One region of the Companilactobacillus sp. genome, then DNA from elsewhere that is predicted to be linked to it. Evidence: riboswitches for the same ligand, from Rfam matches in the RefSeq annotation. Region 1 holds a riboswitch; the other holds the start of a gene.
The links. Region 1 has a riboswitch for FMN ahead of ribD (bifunctional diaminohydroxyphosphoribosylaminopyrimidine deaminase/5-amino-6-(5-phosphoribosylamino)uracil reductase RibD). Riboswitches for the same ligand answer to the same signal wherever they lie in the genome.
Positions count from the first base shown of each region.

Region 2: it holds a riboswitch for FMN, as region 1 does, so the genes downstream of both, LKF16_RS02180 (ECF transporter S component) here and ribD (bifunctional diaminohydroxyphosphoribosylaminopyrimidine deaminase/5-amino-6-(5-phosphoribosylamino)uracil reductase RibD) in region 1, are expected to answer to the same signal.

Region 1 is NZ_JAKVLR010000001.1:1,377,856-1,381,288, forward strand. It holds gene ribA (GTP cyclohydrolase II) at 1-11, opposite strand, end outside; gene LKF16_RS06735 (riboflavin synthase) at 4-609, opposite strand; gene ribD (bifunctional diaminohydroxyphosphoribosylaminopyrimidine deaminase/5-amino-6-(5-phosphoribosylamino)uracil reductase RibD) at 590-1,657, opposite strand; FMN riboswitch at 1,785-1,915, opposite strand; gene LKF16_RS06745 (trans-sulfuration enzyme family protein) at 1,972-3,111, opposite strand; gene LKF16_RS06750 (PLP-dependent cysteine synthase family protein) at 3,113-3,433, opposite strand, start outside.
Region 2 is NZ_JAKVLR010000001.1:427,463-430,895, reverse strand. It holds gene scpB (SMC-Scp complex subunit ScpB) at 1-523, shown strand, start outside; gene LKF16_RS02185 (pseudouridine synthase) at 687-1,415, shown strand; FMN riboswitch at 1,445-1,564, shown strand; gene LKF16_RS02180 (ECF transporter S component) at 1,631-2,191, shown strand; gene LKF16_RS02175 (LysM peptidoglycan-binding domain-containing protein) at 2,273-3,334, shown strand; gene cmk ((d)CMP kinase) at 3,401-3,433, shown strand, end outside.

The DNA of each region.
Region 1 (3,433 bases):
TCACTAGTCATGTTGGTAAGCCTCCACTTTCGAATCTAAAATGTATTTTCCTAAAATGTCAGTTTCAATATTTACCGTGTCATCAGCGGTTAATTCACCAAGCATGGTATGAGACATGGTGTACGGAATTAGTGACACTTCAAAATACTCCGACGTTGCCTTTGAAACAGTCAAACTAACGCCGTCAATTGCGACCGATCCTTTTTCAACAATATATTTGCGATACTGCGGCTCGATCTGAAATCTTAATACAATTGAATTTTGGTCTGAGCGATGAGCCAGTAACCTTGCTGTCGTATCGACGTGTCCCAGAACAAAGTGACCATCCAACTTTTCGGACGCACCCAGAGCAGGTTCAATGTTAGCGTGATTGCCAATTTCGAGCTGGCTCAAATTGGTCCGACGGAAGGTTTCTGGCATAGACTCAACTTCAAACCCTTCAGCAATCAGCTTTGTGACTGTCAAACAAGTACCGTTGACCGCGATGCTGTCGCCTAACTTGAGCGAAGAATTCCTAAGTTGGTCCAACTTGATTGCTAACGTAAATGTCTCCGCATGTTTTTGAATGTCAGACACAGTGCCGACATCTTTAATTATTCCGGTAAACACGGTCATCCCTCCTCAATTCAATTTTTAAATCTGGCCCAAGTTCAGTGACCTTCGGCGGTAAAAAGTCGATCTCGGTAGCTGGATAATTTGCCCTGATTGCCGGCAAGCTTTGACCACCAAAAATTTTGGGTGCTTGGTAAATAACAACTTGATCGACTCTATCAGCCGCAACAAAAGCAGCTTGCAACTGACTGCCACCCTCGACCAACAATGATTCAATATTTAGTTTTGTTAAGAACTCCAAAATGTTATCCGGCGTCCAATTATCAGACACTTCGACTTGGACGTTCTCAGGAAAACTCTGTTTTGATTCAGTCTGACTTAACAAAAAAATTTTCGAAAATTTATCTTGAAAAATTTTTAAATCCGGACTGACAGTATTTACATCTCGAATCACAACAATCCGAAATGGCGGAAAATTCATTTTTTTAGAACGAACCGTTAACAACGGATCATCGATTTTTAAAGTTCGTTCACCAATCAAAATTGCTTGATTGTGCGACCGCAACTCCTGTGAATCTTGGTAAGCTTTTTCGCCGGTAATCAAAGTTCGGATATCCTTTGACTGATTGATCTTGCCATCTAAGGTCATCGCATACTTCAACGTCACTAGTGGTCGCTTATTTTGATAAAAGAAGTTATAAGCTTGATTGATCCCGCCGGTTTGATTCAACAACTCAACGTCCACATCGTGGTCCAGCAAGTACTTTATGCCGTTACCGCCAACGATTGGATTAGGATCCTTTTGACCGATAACCACTTTCTTGATGCCGACTTCGACCACCTTTTGGACGCACGGCGGCGTCTTGCCAAAATGCGAGCAAGGTTCAAGCGTGACATACATTGTTGCACCCTTGGCATCAGCAATTTTTTCCAAATGGTTCAAGGTATTGATCTCAGCATGAGGACCGCCAAATCTTTCATGGTGACCTTGTGCGAGGACCCGTCCATCCTTGACAATCACTGCTCCCACTTGGGGATTGGTCCAAGTATCGACTCCCTGCTTAGCTTCAAAAAAAGCTAGATCCATTAACTCTTGTGTTTCCAAATCCTATTCACCCCACTAAAAAAGGCCCCGCATAAAAATGCGGGGCCACATTAAATAAGCCAAATAAGATTTCATACGAGAACATCGTAGCCAAAAGAGACTACACCTATGGTATGAAATAATACATGTTTTTCTTCTCCCATCCAGACTTTACTGTCGGTTCTAGAATTTCACTAGGTCAATCGCTTACGCGAGTCACGGACTTCAACTTAAGTTGTCACCGTCGGTCGGGAATTGCACCCTGCCCCGAAGAAATCTATTTAGTTTTCAAAGTGAATATTATCACTAAAAAAATCGTCTGACAATATTATTTTTTAAATTTGTGAAAACGCTTGCTCTAAATCGGCAATCAAATCGCTGTCATCTTCAACACCAACAGATAGTCTGATCAACTCATCTTTGATACCGTTCTTAAGTCTGATCTCACGCGGAATAGCGGCATGTGTCATGACTGCAGGAACTTCGATCAAACTCTCGATTCCACCTAAACTTTCAGCCAGGTCGATCAAGTGCAAACTTTCAACAAATTTTTTCGCATCGAGGCCTTCATTTAATTCAAATGAGATCATCGCACCGAATCCGTTCATCTGCTTCTTGGCAATTTCGTAGCCTTCGCTGTCAGGGTTGCCAGGATAATAAACATTTGCAACCTTGTCATTTTTTTGCAAGTAGTCATAAATGATTTGGGTATTTTCTTGATGAACGCGCATTCTAACACCGAGCGTCTTGATTCCACGCATTAATAGCCAACTGTCATCAGGTCCTAAAGTTGAACCAATAGAGTTTTGCAAAAAGGCTAAATCTTCGGCGATTTTAGGATCGTTAGTAACTGCTAATCCGGCAACAACGTCTGAATGTCCGCCAAGATATTTAGTTGCTGAATGCACCACAATGTTTGCACCGAGTGAGAGTGGATTTTGGTTATAAGGTGTGGCAAAAGTATTATCAACAATCGTCTTCAAATCATGCTTTTTAGCAATATCTGAGATAGCCTTGATATCTGAAACGCGTAGCAATGGATTAGTTGGTGTTTCCAAATAAATAGCCACTGTGTTGTCTTGGATAGCTTTTTCAACAGCATCGAGGTCACGTGTATCAACGACTGTGAATTCCAAACCAAAACGTTTCAAGACTTTGTTGACCAAGCGGAATGTTCCACCGTAGACGTCATTTCCGATGACGATGTGGTCGCCGGCTGAGAATAGTGAAAATGCAGCATGAATAGCTGCTGAGCCTGATGCAAAAGCAAAGGCATTCGTTCCGTTTTCGATGTCAGCAACTAATGATTCTAAAGCTGCACGAGTTGGGTTACCAGTTCTGGAATATTCCCATTTTGGTTCTCCACCTAATTCGTGTTGATGGAATGTCGATGAACGATAAACTGGAATCGATACTGCTCCTGTTGCCTTGTCTTCGCTAATGCCACCGTGGATAAGTTTTGTATTAAATTTCATGTTATTTCTCCTCTTCACCATAAATATTTTTACTTAAATAACGTTCGCTTGAATCTGGGAAAATTGTTACGATCGTAGAATTTTCAGGTAGCTCTTTGGCCACTTGTAAAGCTGCTGCTAGTGCTGCACCAGATGAACTTCCAGCAAAGACACCTTCGTTATCAGCTAACCACTTAACATTTGAAAAAGCATCGTCATCGCTGATTGTTTTTACTTCATCGACTTTGATCGATTTGAAAAATGGTGGGATAAATTCCACACCGATACCTTCTGTTCGATGGGCATGTTCTTGACCACCATTTAAAATTGAGCCTTCCGGTTC
Region 2 (3,433 bases), 950 kb from region 1:
CGCAGGAGATCAAGGCATTACGGAATCCGATATCGCGACCTTGACCGGGATGGATATTTCGGCTGTTCGTCAAAATCTGGAACAGCTCGAGATCAAATTACAAAACGATACGTCATCTGGCATCAAATTAGTCAGATATAACAAGATTTTTAAATTGGTCACTAAGAGTGAATATGCTGACTTATTGACGAGATTTTTCAAATCTGGTCTCGGAACCAAATTGAGTCAAGCAGCTCTTGAGGTGTTATCGATCGTTGCTTACAAACAACCGATCACAAGGATCGAGATCGATGAAATTCGTGGCGTACAAAGTTCTGGAAGCGTCAATACCTTGTTCGCCAGAAAATTGATCCAAGAAGATGGTAAAAAAGACGTTCCAGGTCATCCAAACTTATATGTGGTAACCGATTATTTCTTTGATTATTTTGGAATCAAAGAGTTGGATGAATTACCTAAAATTGAACATTTTGAAAATCCCCAAGGCAACATTGATCTTTTTGACAACGTGGAAATGGACCAATAGTAAATTTTTAATGTTTATAGTCGAATCAAGGTTCGACTATATTTTTTTGCAAATTTAAGGTCTTGATCAGGTCATTGGTTGCGTGTGGCAGACTCAATCTATACAATGTTCAATGAATAAGAAATATACCAAGTTCTATAATTTAAAAAAACGAGGAAATCAAATGAGTGGAGATAAAGTTCGTTTGCAAAAAGCGATGTCAGATGCAGGGATCGCATCCCGTCGTAAATCAGAGCAAATGATTGCTGACGGCGAAGTCAGCGTTAATGGAAAAATCGTTCGCGAAATGGGCGTTAAGGTTGATAACCATGACAAAATCGAGGTTAATGGAGTTCCATTAAGATCTGAAAAAAAACGTTACATCTTAATGTACAAACCACGTGGAGTTATTTCTGCAGTTAAAGATGATAAGGATCGTAAAGTTATTACCGACTTTTTAAAGGAAGACGTTCCTGAACGGGTTTATCCAATTGGACGTCTCGATTACGATACTTCAGGTTTGATCTTGTTAACAAACGACGGGGAATTTGCAAATCAATTGATGCATCCTAGATATCATGTCGACAAAACTTATGTTGCCAAAATCGAAGGTCAGTTGACGACTGAAGAGATCAAGCAGCTTGAGGGCGGGATCAAGTTCAAGGATTATACTTCAGCTCCTGCTAAAGTCCGAGTGCTATCAAAGGATACTAAGAAGAACTCCTCATTAGTAAGATTAACGATCCATGAGGGTCATAATCATCAAGTTAAAAATATGTTCGAACGTGTGAAGCATCCAGTTGAAAAGTTGTCGCGTGAACGTTACGATTTCTTGACTTTAGATGGGTTAGTTTCGGGTAAATATCGCAATTTAACACGCCAGGAAGTTGCCCTATTGAAGGAAAGAAAATAATCTGATATAGTGAATTTATAAATTAAATAGTTGGTTTTCAGGGCAGGGTGAGATTCCCGACCGGCGGTACAGTCCGCTACCCAGTTTTTCTGGTTGATTAGGTGAGATTCCTAAACCGATAGTTAAAGTCTAGATGGAAGAAAACAGAGAAGGTCTGTTTTGGTATGCCCAAAATAGGCCTTTTTTCTTCGGAAATCAGCGGAGAGGTTGATTTTATGGGAAGAAGTACTTATCGGTTTCACAGTTTAGTTGGAGTTGCAATTTTAGCCGCATTAGCAACGATCATCATGTTTTTCGAGTTTCCTGTTTTGATTTGGCTACCGTTTTTGAAGGTTGATCTCAGCGATATCGTGACCCTGATTGGTTCATTGTTCTTTGGACCTGTCGGAGGAATTTCAATCGCATTTATCAAAACTCTTTGTCATTGGATCATTACTGGTCAAGGAGTTGCCGGGTTAATTGGCGATTTTTCTAATTTTGTGGGTGCAGTCTCGTTATTGCTGCCATTTACTTATTTTTGGAATCGCAATAAAAAGGCCATGGCGATTGTTTCTGGAACAGTGGTTATGACGATCATCATGTCATTGTTGAATTTATTCGTGGTGATGCCGCTATACATGAATGTTGTCGGGATGCATTTAAACATGGGACTTCCACAGTACGTAGCTACTGGTGTGATTCCATTTAATGTAATTAAGTCATTATTGACTTGCGTTGGTGTCTTGGTAATTTATCCAAGATTACAAGGACATTTCAAATTTCAGCATCAATCTTAGGCATTTTTAAAAATCTTTTAAGAAAAAATTTAACTTAATATGCTATTCTAATAAGGATAGAAATTAGGAGGTTGGATTTTAATGCCCGAGAATAACAATAATAATTTTTCCGGTTCAAAGATCCCTGCATCGACTGAGGGATTAAGTCGGAAAGGTTCGGTTAGCCCAGAGGATCTACGTAAGTATAATCTGGTGTCTTCAGAGAACGAATCAGCGCCTGATAATTCCGACAGCGTTGTGGGTAAAGACGTTGGGACAAGTTCCGATTTTGTGAACAACGTTCCTCGTTCAAATCCGAATACCCAAAATACTGCCAATGATCAAGTACCTGAGGGGTCAGTCGATCATTTACAAGCCAGCAAACAAAGTGATGAGAAAAAAGCCGCAGCCGTTGGAGCTGGAGTTGCAGCAGGTTCTGCTATGAATTCTGCAGAAAATGCTCAAGCTACTCCAACTCGTGAAGAAAATGCGAATAATTCAGAAGATGACAAGCCATGGGAAAACACCTTTGACTCTGATACAGATGAATCTGGCCATGTTTCTCGAGCTGTCAGCAAGAGTAAGCAACGTGGAAATCACACCTTAGTTGCAGTCTTGGTAATTATTTTGATTGCTTTGATGTTTATTCCAGTTGCAATGTACTTTTTTCATGGGGACAGCAGCAACAGCAATTTAGACAATAATCAAACTGAGCAATCAGTTGAAAAGCAAGATAAAAACTCAAAAAAATCATCAGCCAAGAAGAAGGCTTCGACCAAAAAGAAGAGTTCTACTACCAAGAAATCTAGCAGTTCTAAGAAGTCTAGCTCAGACTCCGACAGCTCCAATGGTTCTGGTACTGTAAATGAAACTACTGATTCAACAAGCTCTGATAATTCTTCAAGTAATTATGGAACAGAAACATCCGGTCAAACGGGATCAACTGGCTATGGCCAAACTGGTTCAACCGGAACAACTGCTTCAAACAGTACCCAATCATCTGGCCAAGCTTCAACAGGAAGTGGATCATCATACTACACTGTTAAGCAAGGCGAGGGTTGGTATCGTGCCGCTGTTAATAACGGAACGACTATTGAAGCTCTTAAAGGATTAAATCCAGGAGTATCAACTTTATCTCCAGGTACACAATTACGCACAAAATAATGTAAAATAAAAGACAGGTCAATTCCTGTCTTTTTTTATATTTATAATTAATAGGAGTAAATTCGAATGCAAATTGCAATTGATGGTCCAGCATCAGCT